One region of the Selenomonas sp. CM52 genome, then DNA from elsewhere that is predicted to be linked to it. Evidence: predicted binding sites of a transcription regulator. Region 1 holds the regulator's gene; the other holds the start of a gene.
What was found. The regulator HrcA, encoded in region 1, represses chaperone genes, less so after heat shock. The targets are predictions, from matches to a motif close to TGTTAGCACTCNNNNNNNNNGAGTGCTAACA.

Region 1 (11,948 bases):
AAGGCGGTCGGCAGCGTCGAGGTGCCGCAGGAAGCCTTCATGGCGATATTGAAGATTGACTGATTCTTATGGAATCGCGCGCTCTCGCCTCTTTGCGGGAGTGTCGTAAGGCGACAGTGATTCCATAGAAATGGAAAGAGGTGGCAGAGTGGAATCGTTCGGCATCTACGTCCATATTCCCTTTTGCCGCCGCAAGTGCTTTTACTGCGACTTTCCCTCCTATGCGGGAGCAGAGTCATGGATGAGCCGCTACCGAGAAGCCCTGTGCCGCGAAATCGCGGCGCAGGGCTCTCGCTGTCTGGGGACAGCGCGTACCGTCTACATCGGCGGCGGCACGCCGACGGCGCTTGCGGCAGACGACCTTCTCGCGGTCATCTGTGCTCTGTGCGAGAGCTTTCGACTGACAGGCGAGGAAGAGTTCACGGTCGAGGCGAATCCCGGCACGGTCGACGCAAAGCTTCTCGAACGATTGCGCGAGGCGGGCGTCAACCGTCTGAGCTTCGGCGTGCAGTCGTTTTCCGATGCGCTGCTCTCTGCCATCGGGCGCATTCATACGGCGCGGGAGGCGGAGGATGCTGTGCGCATGGCACAGAAGGCGGGTTTTCGCGTGAGCCTCGACCTCATGTACGGTCTGCCTGGGCAGGCGCTTGCTGATCTCAAGGACAGTGTGGCACGAGCCGCTGCGCTCGGCATCGGTCACATCTCCATCTACGGACTTGCCGTTGAGGACGGCACGCCGTTCGCCTGCATGGAAGAGGCGGGGCGGCTTCATCTGCCGACGGATGACGAGTGCGGCGATATGTACGATTATATCACGGCAGAACTGCCGCACCTCGGCTATCGTCGCTATGAGATCTCAAATTACGCGAAGGCGGGCGAAGAGAGCCGCCACAACCTCGCCTACTGGCAGGACGTGCCCTACATCGGCCTTGGCGCAGCGGCGCACTCGTATTGGCACGGACGGCGCATGGAGAACGAGAAGGGGCTTTGCCGCTACATCGCCTGCATCGAGGCGGGTCTGTCTGCTGCGAGGGAAGAAGCGCCTTGCTCGCGCGAAAACCACATCGAAGAATTCGCCTTTCTCGCGCTTCGCACGGCGGACGGCATTGATAAGAAGCGCTTTCGCGGCACTTTTGCCTCGGATGTGCACGAGGTCTATGGCGAAGTGATCGCGCTCTTGCAGGCGGCGGGGCTTGTTGAAGAAACGGCGGTGAGCATACGTCTGACAGAGCAGGGCATGAAGTTTGGCAACCGCGTCTTTGAAGCATTCTTGTTGGAAAGAGATGAAACGTAGCTGCCGCAAGCGGCTTTGCCGGCAAACTTTAAGCTTTTCTCTTATATGTACGATAAATAAGAGGAGAAAGGAGCGATTTCGATGGATATGAGCATAGCGGCGATGTCGGTCGATATGAGCCAGGCACGCTTCTCACAGCAGTTCGGCATCTCCGTCATGAAAATGGCGATGGATACGACGGAAGAAGCTGTGGGCGAGATGTTGGAAAGCCTCGACCCTGCGGTCGGCAACAATATTGATATTGCAGTATGAAAAAGAGGGCTGTCGCAAAAAATGTGCGACAGCCCTCTTTGCTTGACTCGATCGGTTGACAGCGCAAGCCTGTGCAAGAGAAAGAAGCGCAAACTACATGCACAAACGTCCACTTTGTGGACATTGTGCGCCGCCCTTACATGAAACCGGCCAATCGGTCTGCGCCCTTTGGGCTTGACCTCTTGGGGTTTCATAGTAAACTTTGAGGACATATGTTCAGCCGTCGCGCGAAACGGCATGATTGCTTTTGTGTCCGCTTCCTGCGATGGCACCATTAGAGAGGCACGCTGTACATATGTCCTCACGCCTTAATGAAAGTTACCCAATCAGTCAGCGCCCTTTGGGCTTGACTTCTTGGACTTTCATAGTAAACTTTGAGGACATATGTTCAGCCGTCGCGCGAAACGGCATGATTGTTTTTGCGTCCGTTTCCTGCAATGGCATCATCAGAGAGGCACGCTGTACATATGTCCTCACGCCTTACAGAAACCTAGCCAATCAGTCTGCGCCTACGGCTTGACTTCTTGGGGGTTCATAGTAAAACTTTTTTGCGAAAGGCAAAAAAGATGTTGACTTTTTGACTTTTATCGTGTATATTCTAGTCATGGGTTAGCACTCAAGACGATTGAGTGCTAACAGCATGAATTATACGCACAAACGTCCACTTTGTGGACATTGTGCGCCGCCCTTAATGAAAGTTAGCCAATCGGCCTGCGCCTTTCGGGCTTGGTTTCTTGGACTTTCATAGTAGACCTTATCAGAGGGGGTGTGAGAATGCTTGATGAAAGGAAGCGGCGCATCCTGCAGGCGGTAGTCGATGACTACATCTCGTCGGCGGAGCCTGTCGGCTCGCGCACTGTGGCGCGGCGTCATGATTTCGGCGTCAGTCCGGCAACGATCCGCAACGAGATGGCGGATCTCGAGGATATGGGCTACTTGGAGCATTTGCACACGTCCTCTGGGCGCATCCCTTCGTCGAAAGGGTATCGACTCTATGTGGACAATCTGCTCTCGCCCGCGCCGATTGACGAGCGCGAGAGGGCGTTGATTGACCACTGGTATCGAAAGCGCGTCAAGCGCGTCGAGAGCGTCTTTCAGGAGACGGCGAAGATCATTTCGCGACTGACGAAGAATCTCGCGCTCGTCCTTGCGCCGCAGCTGGATGAAGCGGCTTTTCGCACGCTGCAGTTCGTGCCGCTGGGCGAAGATCGCGTCATCGCCGTCTTGATGACGGACGCGGGCTTCGTGGAGAACCGCGTCGTCAAGATGCCGAAAGGCGCGAGTTTCGAGGATTTCCAACGCATGGCGGAGGTCATCAACCGATGTCTGTCGGGCGAGAAGCTTTCCTCCATCGGCACGGCCGCTTTGAAGCGCATACGCGCCGAGGTCATGGACGAGTCGCTTTATCAGGCGGCAATGGAACTGATTTACGAAGCGCTCGACGAGGAGCGCAAGGAGCAGCGGCTCTATCTGGGCGGCACGACAGAGATGCTTGCGCAGCCGGAGTTTCGCGATGTGACGCGCGTGCGTGCGCTCCTCTCACTGCTCGAAGAGGAGAACTTCGTCAAAGACGTTCTGCAGAAGAAATCGCAGGAGGGGCTCGTCGTCACGATCGGCCGTGAGAACGAGTACAGCGGCATCGAGGATTGCAGCATCATTCGCGCGACGTACCACTTGGATGGCGAGTGCTTGGGCACGATCGCCGTCTTAGGGCCGACGCGCATGGAGTACGGCAAGGCGATGGCGCTCTTGGGATATCTGAACCACCATATCGCTGCGCTTGTGCAGCCTTTCCGCTGGTAGCGGCATAGCATGAAATACGAGGTGAAGGGAATGCCATCATTCATGAAGGATGAGTTGAAGAAGAAGGACGAGGAAAAGCTCGAGGAGATGAAGCGCGAGATCGACGAGGCGGAGGCCGCAGACACTGCGGACGTCGCAGAAGAAGCGACGGGAGATGTCCGCGAGGAGACTGCCGAAGGAAGCCGTGAAGGTACCGAGGAGGCAGAAAATGGCGCGGACGATCCTGTGAAGCGTGCAGAAAAGCTTGAAGCCGATCTGGCAGAAAAGGACGTACAGATGCTGCGACTGCGCGCGGACTTCGACAACTTCCGCCGTCGTTCTGCGAAGGAGCGCGAAGAGCTTGCCGCCGTCGTCACCCAGGGCATCCTCACGGATATGCTGCCGCTCCTCGACAACTTCGAGCGTGCACTTTCCGCCGAAGGTTCTGACCTCGACAGCTTCCGCGCAGGCGTTTCCATGATCTACAAGCAGATGCAGGAAGCGCTCGCGAAGAACGGCTTGGAAGTCATTGATACGAAGGATAAGAAGTTCGACCCGAACTTCCATCAGGCGGTCATGCGCGTGCAGGATCCCGAGAAGGAGGACGATACGATCGAGCAGGAACTGCAGAAAGGCTACATGGTAAAGGGGCGCGTCATACGCCCAAGCATGGTGCAGGTCGTTTCAAATTAAGTCAAATAGAGGAAACTCTTTTTATAGATATAAACATTTAGGAGGAATTCATCATGGCAAAAGCAATTGGCATCGATTTAGGTACCACGAACTCCGTCGTCTCCGTCATGGAGGGCGGCAAGCCCGTCGTCATCACGAACCCGGAGGGCAGCCGCCTGACGCCGTCCGTCGTCGGCTTCACGAAGACGGGCGAGCGTCTCATCGGCCAGCTCGCCAAGCGTCAGGCGGTATCGAACCCTGACCGCACGATCGCGTCGATCAAGCGGCACATGGGCGAGAAGGACTACAAGGTTTCCATCGACGGCAAGGACTACACGCCGCCTGAGATTTCGGCAATGATCCTGCAGAAACTCAAGGCGGATGCAGAAGCCTACCTCGGCGAGACGGTGACGCAGGCGGTCATCACGGTGCCGGCGTACTTCAACGACAGCCAGCGCCAGGCGACGAAAGACGCGGGCAAGATCGCGGGTCTTGACGTCCTGCGCATCGTCAACGAGCCGACGGCGGCTTCGCTGGCATACGGCGTCGACAAGGGTGGCGAGCATACGGTTCTCGTCTTTGACTTGGGCGGCGGCACGTTCGACGTCTCGATCCTCGAACTCAGCGAGGGTATGGTCGAGGTCAAGGCGACGAGCGGTGACACGCACTTGGGCGGCGACGACTTCGACCACGCCGTCATGAACTGGATGGTCGAGGAGTTCAAGAAGGAGAATGGCATCGACCTCTCCGCCGACAAGATGAGCGCACAGCGCCTGTTGGAAGCGGCGGAAAAGGCGAAGATCGAGCTTTCGAGCATGATGGAGACGCCGATCAATCTGCCGTTCATCACGGCGGACGCCACGGGTCCGAAGCATCTCGACCTAAAGCTCACGCGTGCCAAGTTTGACGAGCTTACGCATGATCTCGTCGAGCGCACGATGGGGCCGACGCGTCAGGCGATGTCGGATGCGGGTCTTTCGCCTTCGGATATCGACAAGGTGCTTCTCGTCGGCGGTTCGTCGCGCATCCCTGCCGTGCAGGAGGCCATCAAGGGCTACTTCGGCAAGGAGCCGGATCGCAGCGTAAACCCGGACGAGTGCGTTTCCATCGGTGCGGCGATTCAGGCCGGCATCATCGTCGGCGAGGTCAAGGACATGCTGCTCCTCGATGTCACGCCGCTTTCTCTGGGCATTGAGACCTTGGGTGGCGTTTCGACGAAGCTCATCGAGCGCAATACGACGATTCCTGTCCGCAAGAGCCAGGTCTTCTCGACGGCAGCGGACAACCAGCCGTCGGTTGACATCCACGTCCTGCAGGGCGAACGCGAGATGGCTGCGGGCAACAAGACGCTCGGACGCTTCGAGCTTTCCGACATCCCGCCGGCGCCGCGCGGCGTTCCTCGCATCGAGGTTGCCTTCGACATCGATGCGAACGGCATCGTGCACGTCTCCGCAAAGGATCTCGGCACGGGCAAGGAACAGAAGATCACGATCCAGTCCGACAGCGGCATGAGCAAGGATGACATCGACCGCATGGTTAAGGAAGCTCAGGCGCATGAGGCCGAGGACAAGAAGCAGAAGGAGACCGTGGAGGTCAGAAACCGTGCTGATTCGGCTGTCTATCAGGCGGAGAAGGCGATCAAGGATCTCGGCGACAAGGTTGACAAGGCGAAGGCGGACGAAGTGCAGGCGGCGGCCGACAAGGTCAAGGAAACTCTGAAGGGCACGGACACGGACGCCATCAAGAAGGCGACGGAAGAGCTGGAAAAGCCGCTCTATGAGATGAGCGCGGCGGCGTACCAGCAGGCGGGCGGCCCTGAGGCTGCAGCAGGCGCAGGCGCAGCTCCCGGTGCAGGTGCGGCGGACGCAGGTGCGAAGAGCGAGGATGACAACGTCGTCGACGCCGAGTACACGGAAGTCAAGGACGACAAGAAATAAGCGCAAGAAGTGACGGAGAGTGTGGAGCGTGGAGTTCATGCTCCGCACTCTTTTGACGATAAAGGACAGGCGCACTGGGCGCTGTGAGGTGTTTATTGTGAGCGAGAAACGCGATTACTATGAGGTGCTCGGCCTCTCCAAAGGCGCTTCGGATGCGGACATCAAGAAGGCGTTCAAGAAGATGGCGCGCAAGTACCATCCCGATTTGAACCGCGACAATCCGAAGGAAGCTGCCGAGAAGTTCAAGGAGGTCAATGAGGCCTATCAAGTCCTCTCCGATCCGCAGAAGAAATCGACGTACGATCAGTTCGGCCACGCGGCGTTTGACGGTGCGGGCGGCGGTGCAGGAGGCGCAGGGGGTTTCGGCGGTTTCGGCGGGGGCTTCGGCGGATTTGGCGGCGGCATGGGCGGCTTTGGCATGGACGACATCATGGACGCCTTCTTCGGCGGCGGTGGTCGTCGTCGCGGGCCGAAAGGCCCTGAGCCGGGCAACGACCTGCGCTATGACTTGGAGATTACCTTTGAGGAAGCGGCATTCGGCAAGGAGGTCGAGCTGACGATTCCGCGCACGGAGAATTGTGATGCGTGTCACGGCACGGGCGCGGCCGAGGGCACGAAGCCCGAGACGTGTCCCGACTGCCACGGCACGGGTCAGGTGCAGAGGGCGCAGCGCACGCCGCTCGGCAACTTCATGACCTCGCGTCCGTGCAGCCGCTGCGGCGGCACGGGGCAGGTCGTCAAGAATCCGTGCAAGAAGTGCGGCGGCACGGGTCACACGCGCGTCAGCCGCAAGATCGAGGTCAAGATCCCTGCGGGCATCGACGAGGGGCAGCGCGTGCGCATCTCGGGCGGCGGCGAAGCGGGGCAGCGCGGCGGTCCGAACGGCGATCTCTACGTCTATATCTATGTGAAGCATCACAAGCTGTTCAAGAGGAGCGGCGCGGACGTCATCAGCGAGGTGCCGATCTCCTTTGTGCAGGCGGCGCTCGGCGACACGATCGAGGTGCCGACCATCGACGGCAAGGCGGAGCTGAAGATTCCCGCGGGCATCCAATCGGGCACGGTTCTCCGCATGCGCGGCAAGGGCATCCCGCATCTAAGGGGCACGGGGCGCGGCGATCAGCATGTGCGCGTCAAGGTCTTGACGCCGCAGAAGCTTACGAGCAAGCAGAAGGACGCACTGGAGGCATTCGGCGACCTCTGCGGCGAAAGCGTCAATCCCGAGCAGAAGACGTTCAAGGATACGCTGAAGAGTTTCTTCAAGTGAATATTCGACGCGAAGTGATTGTGCGCGAAAAGGCATAGGAAAGGGGAGCTGCTGCGGCAGCTCCCCTTTGTGCTTGCAATATTGGCGGTTTTGTTCAAACGTTATATGCACGTTGTCTTTGCTTTTGCGATGCGTCCGCTATTTCTTTCGCGCGGCCGGATCGCTCAATCCCTCGATTGCGCCGCCTGCAATCGCCCATAGGTAGAGGCTGGCGGTACTTGCGTAGGGAGAGTAGCGCTTCTTGTAGCGCTCGAATCTCCTGCGGTCGATTTCCTTGTGCCGGTAGAGCATCCGCAGGCCGCGCTGTATGCCGAGGTCGCCGAAGCTTAAGACGTCGGGACGCCGTAGCGTGAAGATCAGCAGCATTTCCGCAGTCCAGGCGCCGATGCCTTTGAGTGAGGAGAGGGCGCAGATGACCTCGTCATCGCTCATCGCATACAAGGCGGCGATATTGAAATCACGGTTCGCGACCTTCTCGGCAAAGTCCATGATGTAGTCGACCTTGCGAAAACTCGTGCCGACGGCCTGCAGTTCCTCGCGTCCAAGGGAAAGCAGATGCGCCGCATCCATCGTGCCGACCTTCTCGCAGAGCCTTGCCCAGACGGCTTCCTGCGCCTTCGTCGAGATCTGCTGCCCGATGATGTGATGCACGACGGCGGAAAACACGTCGTCATGCACGGGACGCTCCAGCACACCGAGGCTCTCGATGACGGCGGCGAGTTTCTTGTCCTTGGACTTCAAATAGGCGATTTCCTTTTCGCCGCAGGGAACATACATCATGTGCGTCCTTTCTACAGTACGGCGATGATCAAACTGCCGAGAGCGATGAGAAAGATGCCGATGCCGTGCGTGAGGCTGACTTCTTCCTCAAAAATGAGGATGGCAAGGAGGACGGCGAAGACGACGCTGAGCTTGTCTATGGGAGCGACGCGCGAAACGTCGCCAGTCTTCAGTGCCATGAAGTAGAAGAGCCACGATGTCGCTCCGGCAATGCCGCTCAAAGTGACGCATGCCAAGGCTCTGCGGTCGGCAAACACTTCGGGCAGATGTGAGGCATGTCCCTGCACGACCATGACCGCGACGAGGAAGATCGCCATGATGACGCCGCGCACGGCAGTGGCGGCGCTGCTGTCCAGCCCTTCAAGGCCCATCTTGCCGAAGATGGAGACGAAGGCGGCGGAAAGTGCGGAGAGGAGTGCATAGAGAAGCCAAGAGGACATGAGTGAAACCTTTCTTTCCTTGTGGACGATACGAAAATACTGTATAATAGCGGCAGAGAACCACCAAAGGCTAAGCGGCTGCTTCTTCCACTTCCATTCTGAAAAGAAGGGAGGTGGCGCGTATGACTTCTTTCGAGTTGATCGTGATTTTGATCTTCGCGACAGGGTACATTATCGTGATAAAAAAGAAATAACCGCCCCCTCGCCAAAGGATAGCGGTTAGTTCTTAACCCATTTCTTTCGGAAGAGGTAGCCGTTTACGGTGGTTCTCTTCTTGTCTATATCATAGCAGATTCACGACACGCTTGCAAGTTTTTTGGTGTTCGGCGTACTACGGCCGATGGTACAACCACAATGGACATATATTGTCACGATAGCAACGAATTTGACGCATCGGATAGGAAGAAAATCGAAGAAGGATTGCGGGGCTTAGGTCTTGGAAACGAATAAGCGGGTATTTTAGGCATAAACTACACGCACAAACGTCCACTTTGTGGACATTGTGCGCCGCCCTTACAGAAACCTAACCAATCGGTCTGCACCCTCTGGGCTTGACCTCTTGGGGTTTTATGGTAAAAAAATGGAGCTATCCAAGTAGCAGTTGGATAACCCCTGAAGCCTTGAAAATACTAAGCTGGTCGGAGCGACGGGATTTGAACCCACGACCTCTTCCACCCCAAGGAAGCGCTCTACCAAGCTGAGCCACGCCCCGACTGCTTTAGTATAGCAGACTTCTCCCGAAAAAGCTAGGGGAAATTTTCTTTTTTTAGAAAAACTTTGCGGCAGCAGGATTTTCGGATGGGGGAGTGCTCGGCTGATCCATAATGGAAAGTATTTGAGATTGTGCGCGTGCAAAGGTATAGGAAGAAAGATTCTCACACAAGAGAATGAAGGACTTTTTTCGTTTCGGTAACAAGTGTTACCGAAGGGGCATGTTCTCTTTGCTATGATAAGGCTGTCAGGAGGAACTGCCTCGTGCGGGTTCTCGTTACATCGCAAAGAGAGAGGATGGTATATATGGAGAACAAGATGTTTTGCTTTCAGTGTCAGGAGACGGCGGGCTGCAAAGGCTGTACGCAGGTGGGCGTTTGCGGCAAGAAGCCGGAGGTCGCAGGACTTCAAGACCTTTTGGTTTATGTGACGAAAGGGATTTCTGCTGTTTCGACGGCGCTGCGCGAGGCGGGAAAGACGGTTTCCCAAGCGGTCAATGATCGCGTCACGCTGAATCTCTTCATCACGATTACGAATGCGAACTTCGACGATGCAGCGATTGCCGATGCGATCGAAGAGACGCTCGGCATGAAGGAAGAGCTGCTGAAGGAGCTTGCTGACACGTCGAAGCTTCCGGCGGCGGCTCTTTGGAACGGTGCGAGGAGCGAATTCCAGGAAAAGGCGGCCTCGGCAGACGTTGGTGTTCTCGCGACGGAGAACGAGGACGTTCGTAGCCTCAGGGAGCTTGCGACGTACGGCCTCAAGGGTATGGCGGCGTACAATCATCATGCGAATGTCGTTGACTATCGCGATGAGGCGATCGACGCCTTCATGCAGAAGGCGTTGGCGAAGCTTCTGGACGACAGCCTCTCGGGCGACGACCTCACGGCTCTCGTGCTGGAGACGGGCAAGTACGGCGTCGATGTCATGGCGCTCTTGGACAAGGCGAACACGGAGACTTACGGTAATCCAGAAATCACGAAGGTTGATCTCGGAGTGCGCAAGAACCCGGGCATCTTGATTTCGGGTCACGATCTTAAGGATCTGAAGGAACTGCTTGATCAGACAGAGGGTACGGGCGTTGACGTCTACACGCACGGCGAGATGCTGCCCGCGCACTACTATCCGGCTTTCAAGAAGTACGCACACTTTGCGGGCAACTACGGCAATGCTTGGTGGCAGCAGAAGGAAGAGTTCGAGTCTTTCAACGGCCCGATTCTCATGACGACGAACTGCATCGTGCCGCCGAAGGCGAGCTATCAGGATCGCATCTTTACGACGGCTGCCGTCGGCTTTCCCGGCTGTCCGCACATCGAAGAGAAGAACGGCAAGAAGGACTTCTCCGCTGTCATCGAGTTGGCGAAGAAGTGTGCGCCTCCGAAGGAGTTGGAGCAGGGCGAGATCGTCGGTGGCTTTGCGCATGAGCAGGTCTTCGCGCTTGCCGACAAGGTGGTTGACGCTGTGAAGTCGGGCGCAATCAAGAAGTTTGTCGTCATGGCCGGCTGCGACGGTCGTCATAAGACACGCAGCTATTACCGCGATTTCGCCGAGGCTCTGCCGAAGGATACGGTCATTCTGACGGCGGGCTGCGCGAAGTACAAGTACATCAAGCTCAATCTCGGCGATATCGGCGGCATTCCGCGCGTTCTCGATGCGGGTCAGTGCAACGATTCGTACTCGCTGGCGCTCATCGCGCTGAAGCTCAAGGAAGTCTTCGGCCTCGCCGATGTGAACGAACTGCCGGTTGTCTACAACATCGCATGGTATGAGCAGAAGGCGGTTATCGTCCTCCTCGCGCTCCTGCACCTCGGCGTGAAGAACATCCATCTCGGACCGACGCTTCCGGCGTTCCTCTCGCCGAACGTCGCGAACGTGCTCGTCGAGACCTTCGGCATCGGCGGCATCACGGACGTCGAGAGCGATATCAAGAGCATGATCGGCTGAGCATCGTGTGTGCTGAAGCCGCATAGCGAAAAAGGGTTCCCTTTGCGAAAAGTAAGGGGAGCCCTTTTCTTATAAAAATTTCGGAGAGAGATGTAGAAATTTTATTTCAGGGACAAATCATGTCCCTAGATAGAACAAGGGCGGCGCATAAGTCGGGATGGACTTATGCGCTGCCCTGTTCATGTAAGGGACGGTCTATCGTGTCATTCTGTCAGCTTCGATGCTGCTTCTTCGATGTAGGGCATCTTCTTGTCAACCTTCAGGATATGCTGTACGAGCCAGTTGAGAAGGAATTTGATGAGTTTGTCGAGCGCGTCTTCTTGATCGCGGTCGATCTCGTCGAAATCGATGTTGTTGAGTTTCTCGACGAAGGCTGTGTGTGCGGCGACCTGCTCGGCAAGGCCGTCGTAGTTGATGCTCTTCATGTAGCGCTCCTCATCGGCGAAGTGCTTGATCGTGTAGTCGCGCAGTTCTTCGATGATCTCGATGATGTCGTCGAATTTATCGACGCGGAACTCGTCATGCACAAGTTCGTATGTCTGGCGCACCAGGTCGAAGAGTGTTTCGTGCTCCTTGTCGACGAGCGGAATCTGCGTGCGGAATTCGTCGGTGAAGGCGAAGGGATCAGCGGGCTCCTTCTTTGCCTTGATGACCGTCGTCGTCGGCTTTGCCGTCTTGGACGCGGCTGCCTTTGCCGCAGGTTTGACGGCAGAAGTGGGTGCGGAGGCTGCTTCCTCCGTGGGCTTCTTTGCGGAGGCTTTCGTCACTTTTTTTGCGGGTTCGGCTGCTTTCACGGCAGGCGCATCGCCCTTGCTGCCTTCATTAGCAGGTGCAGCGGCATTGGTCGGCTTCGTGGCAGTGCGCTTCTT
Region 2 (19,255 bases), on a different contig from region 1:
GGCGAGCCGACGGCGAGGTAGCGGCTCGTAAGGACGTCGACGACGATGTCGGACATATGCGTCTTCTTGATGTCATAGAACTGTGTGGGCAGACCCTTTTCAGCGAAGGCCTCGGCGATGGCGCGCGCCATCTTTTCCGTCGAATGCCACATGGAGTCGAAGACGACGACGGCCTTATCTTCCAGCTCGCCCGTACTCCACTTCTGGTAGGCGGCGAGAATGTCGGGGATATGGGAGCGCCAGAGTCGGCCGTGTCCTGTGGCGATCATCTCGATGTCGATCCCTGCGAGCGCTTTCAAGGCCGTCTGCGCCTGGCGTCCGTAGAGCATGAGGATGTTCGCATAGTACTTTTTCGCCTCTTCCATGAGTACGGCGCAGTCCACTTCATCGTCGAAGAGCTTGGAAGCGGCAAGGTGCTGACCGAAAGCGTCGTTCGAGAAGAGAATCTTCTCTTCGGGGCAGTAGGTGACCATGCTGTCGGGCCAGTGGAGCATGGGCGTCGGCACGAACGTGAGCGTGCGCTTGCCGAGGCTCAGTGTGTCACCCGCCTTGACGCCGTGGTAGGGAAGATCGCCGTAGTGGGCGGTCAATCCCTTGAAGCCGTTGGGATCGCTCGTATAGATTTCCGCCTTGGGGCAAAGCTTCATCATCGCAGGGATAGAGCCGGAGTGATCGGGCTCGACATGGTTTGAAACGATGATGTCGATCTTGGCGGGGTCGATGACGGAGGAGATGCGTGAAATCAGCTCATCACGGAACGGTTCTTTCACCGTGTCGATCAGCGTGATTTTCTCGTCGAGGATGAGGTAGGCATTGTAGCTTGAACCGCGTCCCGTCTCGTAGCCGTGAAAACTGCGCATCGACCAGTCGATGGCGCCGACCCAGTAGATGCCTTTCTTGATTTCGATTGCCTGCATGAATATGACCGCCTTTCTTTTGGAACGGAGCATGTCCGTGTGTTTTGAATCTATACTCCTTATTCTATATCGGAAGAGAGATAAATACAATATATTCTCCTTAATATATTGTCATCACGCCCCAAAACCTACTGCGCGGGAAGTCGGTCAGCTTGCTGCTTCGTTTCCGGCCAGGCGCGGTTGACCGTCTGGGCGATGAGCTGCTTTCCGATCACGTCCTCGTGCAGTCCGTCCAGAGCCAGTTCCGTCGGCAGCAGGGGATGGGTGGAGAATGCCGCCGCCACATCGATGTGCACCTCGGTGCGCAGGAAGGCGTTGACGAGGGAGAACTGCGTCTGCCAGTCATCCGCTGTCGGCTCGTCAAAGGCGCGTGCGATGTTCTCGGGGTTGATCGGCGGCAGCGTGAGGAAGATGGGGCGGATGCCGTTTGCGAGGCAGCGTGCCTTGAGTTCTTCAAGGTCGGCGATGACCTCGGCGGCACTGACGCCCGCACGCAGGCTGTTCGTGCCGTTCAGGATGAGCAGGTAGCGCGGATGGAAGGGCAGGACGTCCGCCTCGAAGCGTTCGAGCATTGTCTCGCTCGTATCGCCGCTCATCGAGAGGTTGATGGCGGGAAAGTCGAGATAGGAGAGCCAGCTGAATTCGTGGTCGGCGGGTCCGTAGGAGATATGGCCGCCGCCGTGGCTGATACTGTCGCCGAAGACGGCGATTTCCCAGTTGTCCTTGGGGTCGTTGCGGAACTTCAGCACGGGAGACCAGTCGCTTGCGGGTTCGCCCGCCTCGTCGAGCGAGCGCACGCGCCAGTAGAAGAATCCTTGGGTGATGCGGGGCTTCTGGTCGTAGATTTCAGAAAGCTGCGTCGTCATCGTGTCGATCGGCTCGGCGTCGGGGTTTTCCGGCGGATCTTCTGCGTAGAGCGCGACCTCGAAGGCATGCGCACGATAAGGGCGCACCCAATGGTAGACGGGATAGAGAAGAGGCGCCGTGATTTCGGAAGAGGCGATGGGAAGAGGCACGGTCATGACGCTCGGCGCGACGGCGGCGCTCGTGTAGAGCGTCATGACGGCACTGAAAAGCGACACGGGCGTGCCGTCGAAGTCGAGGGCGCGCACGCGCCAATAGAGCGGCGCGCGCCCCAAGAGATCGGCAGCGAAGAGGAAGAGCGGCGGGTTGTAACTGCTTGCATAGACGTCATCGGAGCGCCAGACGGCTTCGGAGGACGCCGTATCGGGATAGCAAATGGCAGGCTGTTCGCGGAAGAATTCGATTTCGTAGTGCGTGGCGTTGACGTTCTTCTCCCACACGAGAATGGGGGAGAAGGACAAGGGATGCAGCATGGACGTCTCCGTTATGGCGCGAAGCGGCGCCTTGGCATAGAGCGCTTCATCACTTTCGATGACGGTCGCCCAAAGGATCAGAGGGACGATGAGTGCGGGCACGAGAGGCCTCAGGCGGCGAAGGTGATGCAAGCGATTCCACTCCTAGCTTTCTTGGCGGTCTTGGTGCAGTTTTCATAATGGTTTCTATTATATCGGGAGGCGGACGCAAGGTCAATAAATCTGTGATTTTCTCCTATTTTTCCGAATTGTTCCTCATGCTGTTTATTTACAACAGGAATGGTTCGGTGTATAATAGGTCATAGCGGGTATTACCCACATTTATGTGTTTTGTATCTTTTTATAAAGAGGGGAGCAATTCAAAACATGAGCAAAAAAATGAAGACCATGGACGGCAACACGGCTGCGGGATATATTTCCTACGCATTCACCGATGTTGCCGCCATCTACCCGATCACGCCGTCCTCGCCGATGGCGGAGCATGTCGACGCTCTGGCGGCGAAGGGAACGAAGAACATCTTCGGTCAGAAGGTGCGCGTCATCGAGATGCAGTCCGAGGCAGGCGCTGCAGGCGCTGTGCACGGCTCTTTGCAGGCAGGCGCTCTGACGACGACGTACACGGCTTCGCAGGGCTTTCTGCTGATGATCCCGAACCTCTACAAGATTGCCGGCGAGCTCCTTCCCGGTGTCTTCCATGTGAGCGCCCGTGCTCTGGCGACTTCCTCCCTCAATATTTTCGGCGATCAGCGCGATGTCATGGCAGCGCGTCAGACGGGCTGTGCGATGCTGTGTGAGGCGAGCGTGCAGGAGGTCATGGATCTCGCCGCTGTCGCGCATCTCGTCGCCATCAAGGGCCGCGTGCCTTTCATCAACTTCTTCGACGGTTTCCGCACGTCGCATGAGATTCAGAAGATCGAAGTCATCGACTTTGACGATCTTGCGAAACTCCTCGACTGGGATGCGGTCAAGGAGTTCCGTGCACGCGCACTGAACCCGAATCATCCGGTCATCCGCGGTACGGCGCAGAACCCGGATATCTACTTCCAGTCGCAGGAAGCCGCCAACAAGTACTATGAAGCGCTGCCTGAGCTTGTCGAGGAAGCCATGGCAGATCTCGCGAAGATCACGGGACGCGAGCACCATCTCTTCGACTATCATGGTGCAAAGGATGCCGAGCGCATCATCATCGCCATGGGCTCGATCTGTCAGACGGCCGGCGAAGCCGTGGATTATCTCAATTCCAAGGGTGAAAAGGTCGGCCTTCTTTCCGTGCATCTCTATCGTCCGTTCTCGCTCGAGCATTTCTTCAAGTATCTGCCGAAGACGGTCAAGAAGATCGCTGTCCTCGACCGCACGAAGGAGCCGGGCGCGATCGGCGAGCCGCTCTACCTCGATGTCAAGGCGGCGTTCTACAACTCCGACATGAACCCTGTCATCGTCGGCGGCCGCTACGGTCTCGGCGGCAAGGACACGACGCCCGATCATGTCCTCTCGGTCTACGAGGAACTCAAGAAGGACGATCCGAAGCATGGCTTCACGATTGCCATCGACGACGATGTCACGCATACGTCGCTCGCTGAGTACCCCGAGGACGTCGATCTTACGCCGGAAGGCACGACGGCCTGCAAGTTCTGGGGTCTTGGCTCGGACGGCACGGTCGGCGCGAACAAGAGCGCCATCAAGATCATCGGCGACAAGACCGACATGTATGCGCAGGCGTATTTCGCCTACGACTCGAAGAAGTCCGGCGGCATCACGATGTCGCATCTGCGCTTCGGCAAGTCTCCGATCAATTCGCCGTATCTCATTCACAACGCGAACTTCATCTCGTGTTCGCAGCAGTCGTACGTGACGAAGTACGATCTCCTCGCAGGCCTCAAGCGCGGCGGCAAGTTCCTGCTCAACACGGTCTGGAACGAGGAGGATCTCTCGAAGCACCTGCCCGCCTACATGAAGCGCTACATCGCGAAGAACGACATCGAGTTCTACACGGTCAACGCTGTGGAAATCGCCAAGGAGCTCGGCCTCGGCGGCCGCTTCAACATGGTCATGCAGTCCGCGTTCTTCAAGCTCGCGAACATCATTCCGATTGAAACGGCTGTCAAGTACCTCAAGGATGCTGTCGTCACATCGTACGGCAAGAAGGGTCAGAAGATTGTCGACATGAACAACGGCGCCATCGACAAGGGCATCGAGGCTCTGCATCGCGTCAATGTTCCTGCGGACTGGGCGAATGCTGAGGACGAGAAGGAAGAAGCGCATGATATTCCGGCGTTCATCACGGGCGTTCAGAACGTCATGAACCGTCAGGAAGGCGACCGTCTCAAGGTTTCGCAGTTCGCTGAGGAAATGGTCGACGGTACGTTCCCCGTCGGCGGCGCGGCTTACGAGAAGCGCGGCACGGCGATCAATGTTCCCGTATGGAATGCCGAGAAGTGCATCGGTTGCAATCAGTGCTCCTATGTCTGCCCGCATGCGACCATTCGTCCCGTGCTCACGACGGACGCCGAGAAGGATGCGGCGCCGGAGGGCTTCCCGTGGAAGAAGACCAAGGCGATCAAGGACTACAACTTCACGATTGCCGTCTCCACGATGGACTGCCTCGGCTGCGGCAACTGCGCGCAGGTCTGCCCGGCGAAGGCGCTCGACATGAAGCCGCTCGACGACGATCTCAAGGCGAAGCAGGTCTACTTCGACTATGGCGTCGATGCGACGAAGGTCGCACCGAAGAAGAACCCGATGAAGAAGGATACGGTCATCGGCTCGCAGTTTGAGAAGCCGCTGCTCGAATTCTCGGGCGCTTGCGCAGGCTGCGGCGAAACGCCGTACGCGAAGCTCCTCACGCAGCTCTTTGGCGATCGCATGATGATCTCGAATGCTACGGGCTGCTCGTCGATCTGGGGCGGCAGCGCACCGGCGATGCCGTACACGAAGAACGAGAAGGGCTATGGCCCGGCTTGGGCGAACTCCCTCTTCGAGGACAATGCAGAGTTCGGTCTTGGCATGTTCCTCGGCGTTCGTGCGATCCGTGACCGCATTGCGGCCGATGTCGATGCGGCGCTTGCGGACGGCAAGGGAAGTGCAGATCTCCAGGCTGCTTTGAAGGACTGGAAGGACAACATGGCCGAGGGCGAAGGCACGCGCGAGCGCGCTGACAAGTTGACGGAACTTCTCGAAAAGGAGAAGGGCACGGACGAGCTTCTGAACAAGATTTACGATGAGCGCGACTACTTCGTGAAGCGTTCGCAGTGGATCTTCGGCGGCGACGGCTGGGCTTACGATATCGGCTACGGCGGCGTCGATCATGTGCTCGCTTCGGGCGAGGATGTCAATGTTTTCGTTTTCGATACGGAGGTCTACTCCAACACGGGTGGTCAGGCTTCGAAGTCCACGCCGGCGGCTGCGATTGCAGAGTTCGCTGCGACGGGCAAGAAGACGAAGAAGAAGGATCTCGGCATGATGGCGATGTCCTATGGCTACGTCTACGTCGCACAGGTCAACATGGGCGCCGACCACAACCAGGTCTTGAAGGCGATCAAGGAAGCCGAGGCTTATAAAGGACCTTCGCTCATCATCGCTTATGCGCCGTGCATCAACCATGGCATCCGCATTGGCATGGGCTGCAGCCAGGAAGAGGGCAAGCGCGCCAACGCCTGCGGTTACTGGGCGAACTACCGCTTCAACCCGACGCTCGTTGGCACGGACAAGAATCCGTTCACGCTCGATTCGAAGGAGCCGGATTTCAGCAAGTTCCAGGAATTCCTGCAGGGCGAAGTCCGCTATGCTTCCTTGAAGCGCAGCTTCCCCGAGGCTGCCGACGCACTTTTCGAGAAGACGGAGAACGACGCCAAGATGAGGCTCGCAGGCTACAAGAAGCTCGCCGGCAAGTAAGGCGAGGTTTGCTGCAAAGAAAAGGGCTGCCGCACGATTTGTGCGGCAGCCCTTTTTTCTTTGACGGATGCTGTTTTGTGTCGCAGAAAAGCGTTAATAAAACTTTATTCTTGAATTGCAGTGCGAAGTATGATATAACGATATAGATTATCATTGATAATAGATTTACATATCATTATCTAAAGATTCGCTAAACTTATCATGGAATCCAAATGGAAAATATTGAGGAGGTGCGGACATGGATGCGAAAAGCGCTTTGCTGCGTCTGTGGGAGTTGGATGAAGAGGAGCACGGCAGGCTTCTCTTTTCGATTTTCCTTTCTGTTACGGCAGTGCTCTGCGGACTTGTGCCGTATTTCGTCGTATCGTCACTCCTCGCGGCGCTTCTGGCAGGACGGGGGCTGCAAAGGGATGAGGTTTTTCTGCTGTGCTTCGCCGCGTTTGTCGGCTATCTTCTGCGCGGCATCCTCTATGCGTACGCGCTTTCCGTCTCGCATAAGGCGGCGTTCTCCATTCTGCGCGAAGTTCGCTGGAAGATCCTGCAGAAGCTGCCGAAGCTGCCGCTCGGCACGGTCGCGGATCTGCCTGTCGGCGAGGTCAAGCATATCATCGTCGATCAGGTGGAGAGCACGGAGCGCACGCTCGCGCATCTTCTGCCCGAGCTGACGGCGAATCTCGTCGGCCCTTTCTGCATCTTCTGCTATCTGCTTGTGCTTGATTGGCGCATGGCTATTCTGGCAATCGTTTCCATCCCCGTCGGGCTCTTCTGCCTGAGCTTTGCCATGCGCGATTACAAGGAGCGCTTCGAGGCGTCGGTGGCGGCGACGGAGACGATGAATGCTGCTATCGTCGAGTACATCGGCGGCATCGAGGTCATCAAGGCGTTCAACCAGGGCGCGGCGTCCTACGAGAAGTTTTCGCGTAGCATCGTGGCGAATGCCGCATATTTCTATCAGTGGATGAAGGACTGCCAATTTCCCATCTCCTTGGCGATGACGATTGCGCCGACGACACTGCTGACGGTTTTGCCCGGCGGCTGGCTTCTTTACATGCAGGACTACATGAGCATGGAAGTGTTCGTGACGGCGGTGATTCTTTCTCTGGGAGTCGCAGGGCCGTTGATCGAGGCCCTGGGGTTCATTGACACGGTGTCGCAGGTCGGGACAGTCGTCGCTTCGGCTGACAAGCTGCTGAGAGCGGAGGAGCAGCATCATGGCACATCGGATGTCGAGCTTTTCGATGCGGGCATCGAGCTTACGGATGTGCGCTTTTCCTACCAAGACGGCAAGGAAGTGCTGCACGGCGTGAGCCTTGCGCTTGCACCGCATACCTTGAACGCATTCGTCGGACAGAGCGGCAGCGGCAAGACGACGCTCGCACGCCTGATTGCCGGATATTGGGATATAGATTCGGGCAGCTTGAAGATCGGCGGCAGGGAGAGTACGGATATTCCGCTCGCGCAGCTCTATGATCTCGTTTCCTTCGTTGCACAGGATGCCTATCTCTTCGACGACAGCATTCGTGAGAACATTCGCATGGGCAGGCCGCAGGCCTCCGACGAGGAGGTCGAGCGCGCCGCGCGAGCTGCGGGATGCGAGGACTTCATCCTGCGGCTTGCGCATGGTTATGACACGCGCGTCGGCACGGGCGGCAGTCATGTATCGGGCGGCGAGCGTCAGCGCATCGCCATCGCGCGCGCCGTCTTGAAGGATGCGCCGATCGTCGTGCTCGACGAGGCGACTGCCTATGTCGATCCTGAGAACGAGGCGATCCTGCAGCGGGCGGTCGCACGTCTCATCGCGGGGAAGACGGTCATCATCATCGCGCATCGGCTGTCGACGATTACGGACGCCGACAAGATCTTCCTCATAGAAGCGGGCATGGTTGCGGCGAGCGGCACGCACGAGGAGCTGCTTGAAAAGAGCACAGCGTATCGCGCGATGTGGCACGCGCATGTCGGAGCAAAGGATGGTGATTGCCATGCTTGAAGCGCTGAAGATGATTTGGCATTTTGCGGGAAAGGAGCGGGGAAACCTCAACAAGTCGCTCGCTCTGGGCATCGTTTACGCGCTTTTTCACATCTTGCAGATCACGGCGATCTACATCATCTTGCAGGCCTTGGTCGAAGGAAGGGGTACGGCGGAGGCTGCGCTTTCTTCTCTGGGGCTGCTCGCATTGAGCGTGACGGGCAGGGCGGTTGCCCATTATTTTTCGCAGCTGCAGCGCGTCCATGCCGGCTACTTCATGGTGGCACAAAAGCGCATCGTCATCGGCGACAAGCTCAAGACGGTTCCCATGGGCTATTTTGACGAAAGCAGCAGAGGTGAGCTTACGGGTGTTGCGACAACGGTTCTGAACGATGTGGAGAACACGGCGCCGCGCCTCTTGGTCACCCTTTTGAGTGGCTTTTTGAATACGCTGATCCTCATGCCCATGCTGCTTTTCTGGCAGTGGCGCATCGGCGTACTCTTCATCCTCGGCGTCCTCTGCTACTTGCTCGTGACCTCCTCGGTGGAAAAGAAGTCGCGCAGCCTTGCGCCGAAGCGGCAGAAGGCGCAGGCGAAACTGGTCGAGGCGGTTCTCGAGCAGATCGAGGGAATGCCCGTCATCAAGGCGTTCAACCTGCGCGGCAAGGGTGATGCGCGCGTGCGTGAAGCCCTTGATGAGAGCCGTGCGGCGAATCTCGCCATCGAAAAGATCTTCACGCCGTACGCCATCGCGCAGGAGACGACGCTGCGCCTCTTCAGCGTCTTGATCATGTTCGTCGCCTTGTTTTCTTACGAGGCAGGTACGATGGATCTTCTGACAGCTCTCATGGGACTGGTGCTCTCGTTTCTGATTTTCTCGCAGATTGAGTCTACGGGAAGCATGCTGATGATCCTGCGCGTTGTGACAAGCTCCATCGAGCAGGCGGAGCGGGCGGCGGATCTGCCGCAGATGGATTCGGGCGGCACGGATATCGAGCCGGAGCATCACGATGTTTCCTTCGAACACGTCGACTTTTTCTACGGTACGCGAAAGATTCTTGATGATGTTTCATTGGCGATTCCTGAGTGCGCCTTGACGGCGATCGTCGGTCCGAGCGGCTCGGGCAAGACGACACTCTGCCATCTCATCGCACGCTTCTGGGATGTGGCGGACGGCAGCATCAAGGTCGGCGGACATGATGTGCGCGACTACACGCTCGAATCTTTGATGCGACAGATCAGCATCGTCTTCCAGAACGTCTATCTTTTCCGCGATACGATAGAAAACAACATCCGCTTCGGCAAGCCGACGGCAACGCACGAGGAAGTTGTCGCCGCTGCACGCGAGGCCTGCTGCCACGACTTCATCGAGGCGCTGCCCGAGGGCTACGATACTGTGATCGGAGACGGTGGCGCGAGCCTTTCGGGCGGTGAGCGCCAGCGCATTTCCATTGCGCGTGCCATCTTGAAGGACGCGCCGATCATCATCTTCGACGAGGCGACGGCGAATGTCGATCCCGAGAACGAAGATCGTCTGCAAAAGGCGATGGAATCGCTGACGAAAGGCAAGACGGTCATCATGATCGCGCATCGGCTCAACACCGTGCGGAACGCGCGGCAGATTATCGTCGTCTCTGAGGGAAGGATTGTGCAGCGCGGCACGCATGAGGAACTTTTGCAAGAGCGCGGCATCTACGCCGATTTCATCCGTGCGAGGCAGGCGGCGCTCGGCTGGAAGGCGGCGCGTGGGGAAACGGGCGTTGGAACGTGCAGTTTGCCTTGACGGCATACGATTGGATGAAATATAATCATTTGTAGGGAGGTGGCTGCTATGCGTATGGTGAATGTTCCGCTTAACAATATGGAGCGCAGAAAATTTGTGAAGGCGGCGCGTGCGAAGAGATCGAATGTGCCGCAGCTTTTAAAAAGGTTGGCGCTGCAGCAGCTCGGCATGGACGGTCAAGAAAACAAGTCCATCTCAGAAGAGGAAAAGTGGGAGATCTTCATGAAAGGGGTCAATGGCTTCACGGAAGATTTCATGCCAAATGGCCGCGATGCTGAAATTCCAACAAGGCGGAAAACTGGGTATGATAAACAAATGATAGTCCCTCCATTGACAGCCGCCATGTCCTTTGCTAAACTAAACATGCGATGAAGAAGAAAAGGAACTTCCGTACAGCGAGACGGTGGCAGTGGAAGACCGTCAGGGCGGCGCACGATTCTTGCGCGGTTCTTGGGAGTGACGGGCGCTTTGGAGCATCAGTTCAATAAAATTCAAGGTGGGCGTTTGCCGCAGCATGCTTTGCTGCACGGCGGCGTCAATCAGGGTGGAACCGCGGGATACGTCTCGTCCCTGTGACATTTTTGTTGCGGGGCGGGGCGTTTTTTTGTCCGTTTCGCGAGATAAGGAGTTGTTCGATTTGAAGTTTCAGGAGATCATCCTCGCTCTGCAGAAGTTCTGGAGCGAGCAAGGCTGCATCCTAGCGCAGCCGTATGACGTGGAGAAGGGCGCGGGCACGATGAATCCCGCGACCTTCCTGCGCGTCTTGGGACCCGAGCCGTGGAACGTCGCCTATGTCGAGCCTTCGCGCCGTCCGGCGGACGGGCGCTACGGTGACAATCCGAATCGTCTGTATCAGCACCATCAGTTCCAAGTCATCATGAAGCCGTCGCCCGACAATATCCAGGAGCTTTACCTCGAAAGTCTTGAAAGCCTCGGCATCGATCCCAAGCAGCACGACATCCGCTTCGTCGAGGACAACTGGGAGTCGCCGACCTTGGGCGCATGGGGTCTTGGCTGGGAAGTCTGGCTCGACGGCATGGAGATCACGCAGTTCACCTATTTCCAGCAGGTCGGCAGTGTTGACGTCAAGCCCGTCTCTTCAGAGATCACCTATGGGCTGGAGCGTCTTGCCATGTACATTCAGGGCGTCGAGAACGTCTTCGACATCCAGTGGACAGCGGATTATACATACGGCGACGTCTTCCATCAGAACGAAGTCGAGCAGTCGGCGTATTCCTTCGACTTGTCGGATGAGGCTCTTCTCTTCGATCTTTTTGACAAGTACGAGAAGGAGGCCGTGCGCATCATCGAACTGGGGCGCGTCCATCCCGCCTACGATTACGTTTTGAAGTGCTCACACGCCTTCAATCTGCTCGACGCGCGCGGCGCGATCAGCGTGTCGGAGCGCACGGCGTTCATCGGGCGCGTGCGCAAACTCGCACGCCTCTGCGCCCGGTGCTATCTGAAGCAGCGCGAGGAACTTGGCTATCCGATGCTGAAGAGGGGGGCGAAAGCATGAGCAAGGATTTGTTGTTGGAGATCGGTACGGAGGAAATTCCGGCACATGCGATGCCCGGGATGCTCAAGGAGCTTGGCGAGAACGCGAAGAAGGCTCTGAAGGAACTGCGCCTCGTGCACGGCGCGGTGCGGACGCTCGGCACGCCGCGCCGTCTCGCGCTCGTCGTCGAAGGACTCGCAGAAAAGCAGGAGGACGTCGCTGAGGAGAAGCGCGGTCCCTCCGTGCAGGTGGCGTTTGATGCGGCAGGCAAGCCGACGAAGGCGGCGGAAGGCTTCGCGCGCGGACAGGGATTGAAGGCGCAAGATCTCGTCGTGCGTGACGGCTACGTCTATGCGCTCGTCGAGGAAAAGGGAGAGAGTGCGGAAAAGGTGCTGGCAAAGATGCTGCCCGATCTCATTTCAGGTCTTCCGCTTCCGAACAGCATGCGCTGGGGTGACCTCGACTTCCGCTTCATCCGTCCCCTGCGCTGGCTCGTCGCGCTCTACGGCGATCAGATCGTGCCCTTCGAGCTTGCATGTGTCAAGAGCGGCAATACATCGCGCGGCCATCGCTTCCTCAGCACGGGCGACTTCACGATTGAGGATGCCGCGCATTACGAGGAGGCGTGCGAGAAGGCCTTCGTCATCGTCGATCCCGCGCGGCGCAAGGCTCTGATTGAGGAGGGCCTCGTCGAAGCGGCGAAGGCGCATGGTGGCACGGCGGAAATCACGCCGAATCTCCTCGAAGAGGTGCTTTACCTCGTCGAGTATCCGACAGCGCTTGCGGGAAGTTTCGAGGACAAGTACCTCGCGCTGCCGCCTGACGCCGTCATCACGCCGATGCGCGACCATCAGCGCTACTTCCCCGTGAAGTCGGCGGACGGCAAGCTCCTGCCGCTCTTCCTCACGGTGCGAAACGGCGGGAAAGAGTACCTTGAGACGGTGCAGCACGGCAACGAGCGCGTGCTGCGCGCGCGCCTCGCCGACGCGCAGTTCTTCTTCGACGAGGACAGGAAGAAGAGCCTTGCGGAGCATTTGGAAAAGCTCAAGACCGTCGTGTTCCAGGAAGGGCTTGGCACGGTCTACGATAAATCACTGCGTCTCGAAAAGCTCGCAGGAAAAATCGCTGATGCCATCGGTGCGAATGATGCCGAGAAGAAAGCGGCGATGCGTGCAGCGCTCCTTTCCAAGGCGGATCTCGTGACGGGAATGGTCACGGAGTTTACGGAGCTGCAGGGCGTCATGGGCAAGGAGTACGCGCGTCTCGACGGCGAGGGTGAGGACGTAGCTCTTGCGATTGACGAGCACTACATGCCGCGCTTCGCGGGCGATGCGCAGCCAAAGACGCGTGCGGGACTCGTCGTGAGTCTCGCGGACAAGATGGACAACATCGTCGCGACGTTCAGTCGCGGCCTGATTCCGACGGGTTCTCAAGATCCCTTTGCCCTGCGCCGCCAGGCGCTCGGCATGGTGCACAGCATCATCGAGGCGGGCGTTGCCATATCCCTGCATGACCTCGTGGACTGGACGATGGATCTGCTCAAGATCACGGACGCGGCGGTGCGCGAGAAGATGCAGGCGGACGTCGCTGACTTCATGCGCCTGCGCCTCAAGAACGTGCTCGCCGAAGAAGGCATACGCTACGACATCGCTGACGCCGTGCTCGGCAATGTCGACGACGTGCGCCGCGTGCTGCTCGCGGCGAAGGCGGTCAGAGATCAGCTTGCCGCGCCCGGCATGGCGGACGCCGTGCAGGCCTTCGTGCGCGTGGCGAACCTCGCGGCGAAGGCGGAGAAGGGCGAAGCGCACGTCGATGCAGCGCTCTTCGAGACGGACGAGGAGAAGGAACTGATGAAGGCCTACGCTTCCGCTAGGAGTGCAGCTGAGAGCCTCATCGAGGCGCACGACTTCGTCGGCGCCATCGACGATTTCAAGGATCTTGCCGAGCCGATCAACGCCTTTTTTGACGCCGTCATGGTCATGGCGGACGACGAGAAGATTCGCAAGAATCGCCTCGCCCTCTTGAAGGGCGTCGACGATCTCCTGCGCGAGGTCGCTGACTTCAGCAAGATCGTGCAAGCGTAAGAAGAGATCGCTGCAAGTACGCGCGGTCTCTCCGATATGGCACACGACCTCAATGCGGCGGCCGCCAAGTTCAAGACCTGAAGGGTGGCACGAAATGAAAAAATGGGCGATGCATATCCGTGCATCGCCCATTTTTGACTGTTCATGCTGCGGTTTCTCTTACTTCATGCGCGCCTGACGAAGCATCCACAGCGACTTGACGTATTTCTTGATGAGGTCGTCCATGAGCATGGAAGTGACGTAGCGGTTCGCCTCGTCGGCAGCTTTCTTGAGGCTGCGCACCTGCTCGTAGATATAGGAGAAGTCCTTCTCGACTTCGGCGAGGATCTCGTCCGAGGTCACGAAGCCGGGCTTCGCTTCTTCAATCTTCGCGGTTGCGAGGAAGTCTTTGAGGGACGACAGCGGCTCGTGGTTGATCTGCAGCAGGCTCTCGGCGATGGCATCGATGTCTTCGCGCACGCCGTCGTAGTAGCTTTCCAACTGCGCGTGAACGGGGAAGAAGTCGGGACCCTTGACGTACCAGTGGTAGTGCTGAAGTTTGTGATATTCGACGACGAGGTCGGAAAGAAGCTGGTTCAACATCTTGTGCATGAAAAATCCTCCTTTGCGATATAGGGGCGGAACTTTGCCCGCAAATTCATCGCTCCCATTATAGCATAAATGGTACGGATTCACAAATAAGATCTATTATCTTTTATAATTTAAGGATTCATGGGGGCAGTGATTCCGCAATTTTGCGAATGGAAAGAGCAATCCTTTTTGTTCCAACGACGCGGCAACTGTGGTATAATGTTCCCGTTCAATATCTCGTAGGGAGAATTAGGGGGATTCTGTGTGGATTTAAGTATTATGGAGCTTTTGAAAACGGTTGTCCTGGGTATCGTCGAAGGTCTGACGGAGTGGCTGCCGATCAGCAGTACGGGTCATATGATCCTCGTCGACGAATTTATCAAGCTCGACGTGTCGAAGTCCTTTATGGACATGTTCCTCGTCGTCATACAGCTCGGCGCCATCCTTGCCGTCGTCGTGCTGAACTTTGAGAAGCTCAACCCGTTTTCAAGCTGGAAGTCAAGCTGGGAGAAGCGCGATACGTGGCAGCTCTGGTACAAGGTCATCCTTGCCTGCGTGCCGGCGGCGGTCATCGGACTCTTGTTCAACAAGTTCATGGAAGAGCACTTCATGACGGCGCCTGTTGTCGCGGCGACCTTGATCTTCTACGGCGTCATGTTCCTCGTCGTCGAGACGTACAATAAGCGCCGCACGCCGCGCGTGCGCGAGATCGAGCGGCTCGACTACAAGACGGCGTTCATCATCGGCCTGTTCCAGGTGCTGTCTCTCGTGCCGGGCACGTCGCGCTCGGGCGCGACGATCTTGGGCGGCATCCTCTTCGGCACGTCGCGCTATGTGGCGGCGGAATTCACGTTCTTCCTCGCCATTCCCGTCATGTTCGGCGCGAGTCTCTTGAAGATGGTCAAGTTTGGCTGGCACTACACGGGCAGCGAGATCTTGATTCTCGTAGTGGGCATGGCGACGGCATTCGTCGTGTCGATCCTTTCGATCAAGTTCCTGCTGCGCTACATCAAGAACAACGATTTCAAGGCGTTCGGCTGGTATCGCATCGTGCTCGGCATCATCGTCGTCCTCTATCTCTACTTCGTCGGCGATCCCGTGCAGGGCTGAGGGGGAAATATCATGCGTTTTGTATCATGGAATGTCAATGGTCTGCGCGCTTGCCTCGGCAAGGGCTTCATGCAGTCGTTCAAGGCGCTCGACGCCGACGTCTTCGGCGTGCAGGAGACGAAGATGCAGCCGGAGCAGGCAATCTTGGAGCTTACGGGCTACAAGCAGTATTGGAACAGTGCGGAGAAGAAGGGCTACTCGGGCACGGCGGTCTTCAGCCGCATCGAGCCGCTTTCCGTCAGCTACGGCCTCGGCATCGAAGAGCACGATCACGAGGGGCGCGTCATCGCGCTGGAGTTCGATGATCTCTACTTCGTGACGGTCTACACGCCGAATTCGCAGCGCGGCCTTGAGCGGCTCGCTTATCGCATGACGTGGGAGGAGGCGTTCCGCGACTATCTTTTGACGCTTGATGCGAAGAAGCCCGTCGTCGTTTGCGGCGACCTCAATGTGGCGCATACGGAAATCGACCTCAAGAATCCCAAGACGAACCGCAAGAATGCAGGCTTCACCGACGAGGAACGCGAGAAGATGACGGAGCTTCTCCAAGCGGGCTTCACCGACACGTTCCGCGCGCTCTACCCCGACAAGACGGGCATCTATACATGGTGGTCGTATCTTCGCAAGGCGCGTGAGACGAATGCAGGCTGGCGCATCGACTACTTCCTCGTTTCCGACCGCCTCGCGCCGAAGATCAAGGAAGCGACGATCCACAACGAGGTCTTCGGCAGCGATCATTGCCCGGTGGGACTGGTGCTGGGGTGAGGAATCACGCCAGGAATAGACGATGCATCATACTGTTGAAGATTTTTGCGTAATGCCGCAGAAATCTTCAATAGGAGGCATGGAGTATGGAAATAAAACGAGATCGCTACCTTGATGCGCTGATCAGCAAAAAGCATAATGGTTTGATCAAAGTAGTGACGGGTTTGCGGCGGTGCGGGAAATCGTATCTTCTTTTTAGTCTTTTCAAGGAACATCTGCTTTTTGAGGGAATTGATGAGGCGCATATCATCGAGATCGCATTTGATGCTTTTGAAAACAAGCGGTTTCGTGATCCTGATGTGCTGTACCCGCATTTGCAGGAACGGATTACGGGCGATGACATGTATTATGTGCTTCTCGACGAAGTGCAGCTTCTGGACGAATTTGAGGCCGTCTTGAACAGCCTCATTCGCATGAAGAATGTGGACGTCTATGTGACGGGCAGCAATGCGCGTTTTCTGTCGAAGGATGTGATCACGGAGTTCCGTGGGCGCGGCGACGAGATTCACCTGTATCCGTTGAACTTTGCAGAGTTCATGTCAGTCTATAACGGTACGAAGCAGGATGGCTGGAATGAATATATGCTCTACGGCGGTTTGCCGCTCGTGCTGAGTTTTACGACGGCGGAGCAGAAAATCGCTTTTTTGAAATCGCTCTTTGAAGAAACGTACATTTCCGATATTATCGGCAGGCACAACATTCGCAACAAGGCGGAACTAGAAGATATTTTGAACATCCTTTCCTCTGCCATCGGCTCGCTGACGAATCCGGAAAAGTTGTCGGCGACTTTCAAATCTGTCAAGAAAAAGAGCATCAGCAACAGCACGATCAAGCGATATATTGATTATCTCTGTGATTCTTTCCTGATCGACAGCGCCATGCGCTATGATGTGAAGGGAAAGAAATATATGGACACTCCTTTGAAATATTACTTTACGGACATGGGACTGAGAAATGCCCGGCTGAATTTCCGACAGTTGGAAGAGACGCACAGCATGGAGAATATCATCTTCAATGAACTGAAGGTTCGCGGCTTCAATGTGGATGTCGGCGTCATCGTGCAGAACGACAGGAATGAAAAGGGCGGCAGCATTCGCAGACAGCTTGAGATTGATTTCGTCTGCAACAAGGGATCGAAGCGGTACTATATCCAATCCGCCTACGCGTTGCCTGATGCCGCAAAGATGGAGCAGGAGCAGCGCTCGCTGATGCTGACGGGCGATTTTTTCAAGCGTATGATCATCACGAAGAATACGCCTGCGCCGCACTATAATGAAAAGGGCGTGCTGCTGATGAGCGTCTATGATTTCCTGCTCAATGAGAACAGTTTGGAAGCCTGACGGCATTTTGATGATGGGAAGAATAGGCCGTTCTTTTTGGTACAAAGCACACGCACAAACCGCCATTTCGTGGACATTGCGTGCCGAGATTAAGAAAAATTTGCCAATCGATCTGCGCTCATGGGCGTGATTTCTTGAACGGTTTCAGTAGATTTCTCCCTAAAAGGTCAAAAAATCAAAAAAAGTCCTTGACTATTTGTCGAAAAATGAGTAATATAAGAACTGTGATTAGCACTCAAGCAACGCGAGTGCTAACAAAAAGAATTTAGGAAGAGCTGATTCGTCAGCGATTCCGTTGATTTGGGAGGAAGATAAACATGATCAGGCCATTGGGCGACAGAGTTGTCATCAAGGTTTCGGAAGGCGATATGAAGACGGCGAGCGGCATCGTGCTGCCAGACACGGCGAAGGAGAAGCCGCAGGAAGGCGAAGTCGTCGCAGTCGGCACGGGCAAGATGCTCGACAACGGCACGCGCGCGCAGATGGAAGTCAAGACGGGCGACAAGGTTATCTTCTCGAAGTACTCGGGTTCTGAAGTCAAGGTCGACGAGCAGAACTACTTGATCGTTCGCGAGAGCGACATCCTCGCGGTTCTCTGAGATTTGTCTGAGAGAGCGCAGATTCGATAGATTCGATAGATATTGGGAGGTTTTACCATGGCAAAGCAGGTTTTGTTCAATGAAGAAGCGCGCCGTGCGCTCGGCAAGGGCGTCGACGCTTTGGCAAATGCCGTAAAGGTCACGCTTGGGCCTAAGGGTCGCAACGTTGTTCTCGACAAGAAGTTCGGCGCACCGACGATCACGAACGACGGCGTGACGATTGCGAAGGACATCGAACTCGAAGATCCGTTTGAGAACATGGGCGCACAGCTCGTCAAGGAAGTCGCGACGAAGACGAACGACATCGCGGGCGACGGCACGACGACGGCTACGCTTCTCGCGCAGGCGATGATCCACGAGGGCATGAGGAACGTCGCTGCGGGCGCGAACCCGATGATCCTCAAGAAGGGCATCGACCAGGCGGTCAAGAAGCTCGTCGATGAGATCAAGAGCAACTCGAAGAAGGTCGAGGGCAAGGCGGCGATCGCGCAGGTCGCGGCGATTTCCTCGGGTGACGAGGAAGTCGGCGAGCTGATCGCAGAGGCGATGGAGAAGGTCGGCAAGGACGGCGTCATCACGGTCGAGGAGTCGAAGTCCATGGACACGAACCTCTCGGTCGTCGAGGGCATGCAGTTCGACCGCGGCTACATCTCCCCCTACATGGTCACGGACACGGACAAGATGGAAGCCGTTCTCGACAATCCGTACATCCTCATCACGGATCGCAAGATTTCGGCGATTGCCGACATCCTGCCGATTCTTGAGAAGGTCGTAAAGCAGGGCAAGGAACTGATGATCATCGCCGAGGATCTCGACGGTGAGGCGCTTGCGACGCTCGTCGTCAACAAGCTGCGCGGCACGTTCAAGGCTCTTGCCGTCAAGGCTCCGGGCTTCGGCGACCGCCGCAAGGCGATGCTCGAAGACATCGCTATCCTGACGGGCGGCACGGTCATCTCCGAGGAAGTCGGCAGGAAGCTCGACAGCGTCGAGATCGAGGATCTCGGTCAGGCGCGTCAGGTTCGCGCTTCGAAGGAAGAGACGACGATTGTTGACGGCTCCGGCGACAAGGCTGCGATCGACGCGCGCGTCGAGCAGATCAAGAAGCAGGTTGCGGAGACGACTTCGGACTTCGACAAGGAGAAGCTGCAGGAGCGCCTCGCAAAGCTCGCGGGCGGCGTCGCCGTCATCGAGATCGGCGCTGCGACCGAGGTCGAGATGAAGGACAAGAAGCTGCGCATCGAGGACGCTCTGAATGCTACGCGTGCGGCGGTCGAAGAGGGCATCGTCGCCGGCGGCGGCACGACGTTCGTCGACATCCTGCCTGCGCTTGACGCTTTGAGCGCCGAGGGCGACGTGCAGACGGGCATCAACATCGTGAAGCGCGCCATCGAGGAA

Region 2: the regulator HrcA is predicted to act here: its motif matches at 17,488-17,518, upstream of groES (co-chaperone GroES).

The regions. Positions count from the first base shown of each region.
Region 1 is NZ_ALNM01000056.1:1,764-13,711, forward strand. It holds gene lepA (translation elongation factor 4) at 1-63, shown strand, start outside; gene hemW (radical SAM family heme chaperone HemW) at 149-1,294, shown strand; gene HMPREF1153_RS11995 (YjfB family protein) at 1,376-1,546, shown strand; gene hrcA (heat-inducible transcriptional repressor HrcA) at 2,321-3,349, shown strand; gene grpE (nucleotide exchange factor GrpE) at 3,380-4,021, shown strand; gene dnaK (molecular chaperone DnaK) at 4,075-5,937, shown strand; gene dnaJ (molecular chaperone DnaJ) at 6,035-7,204, shown strand; gene HMPREF1153_RS12020 (DNA-3-methyladenine glycosylase family protein) at 7,343-7,984, opposite strand; gene HMPREF1153_RS12025 (EamA family transporter) at 7,996-8,424, opposite strand; tRNA gene HMPREF1153_RS12030 (tRNA-Pro) at 9,060-9,136, opposite strand; gene hcp (hydroxylamine reductase) at 9,442-11,079, shown strand; partial or broken gene HMPREF1153_RS12605 (bacteriohemerythrin) at 11,283-11,948, opposite strand, start outside.
Region 2 is NZ_ALNM01000047.1:18,042-37,296, forward strand. It holds gene HMPREF1153_RS11045 (FprA family A-type flavoprotein) at 1-917, opposite strand, end outside; gene HMPREF1153_RS11050 (SGNH/GDSL hydrolase family protein) at 1,046-2,386, opposite strand; gene nifJ (pyruvate:ferredoxin (flavodoxin) oxidoreductase) at 2,621-6,145, shown strand; gene HMPREF1153_RS11060 (ABC transporter ATP-binding protein) at 6,384-8,132, shown strand; gene HMPREF1153_RS11065 (ABC transporter ATP-binding protein) at 8,125-9,894, shown strand; gene HMPREF1153_RS11070 (hypothetical protein) at 9,943-10,266, shown strand; gene glyQ (glycine--tRNA ligase subunit alpha) at 10,532-11,413, shown strand; gene glyS (glycine--tRNA ligase subunit beta) at 11,410-13,476, shown strand; gene HMPREF1153_RS11085 (Dps family protein) at 13,636-14,067, opposite strand; gene HMPREF1153_RS11090 (undecaprenyl-diphosphate phosphatase) at 14,326-15,156, shown strand; gene HMPREF1153_RS11095 (exodeoxyribonuclease III) at 15,169-15,921, shown strand; gene HMPREF1153_RS11100 (ATP-binding protein) at 16,008-17,261, shown strand; gene groES (co-chaperone GroES) at 17,579-17,860, shown strand; gene groL (chaperonin GroEL) at 17,918-19,255, shown strand, end outside.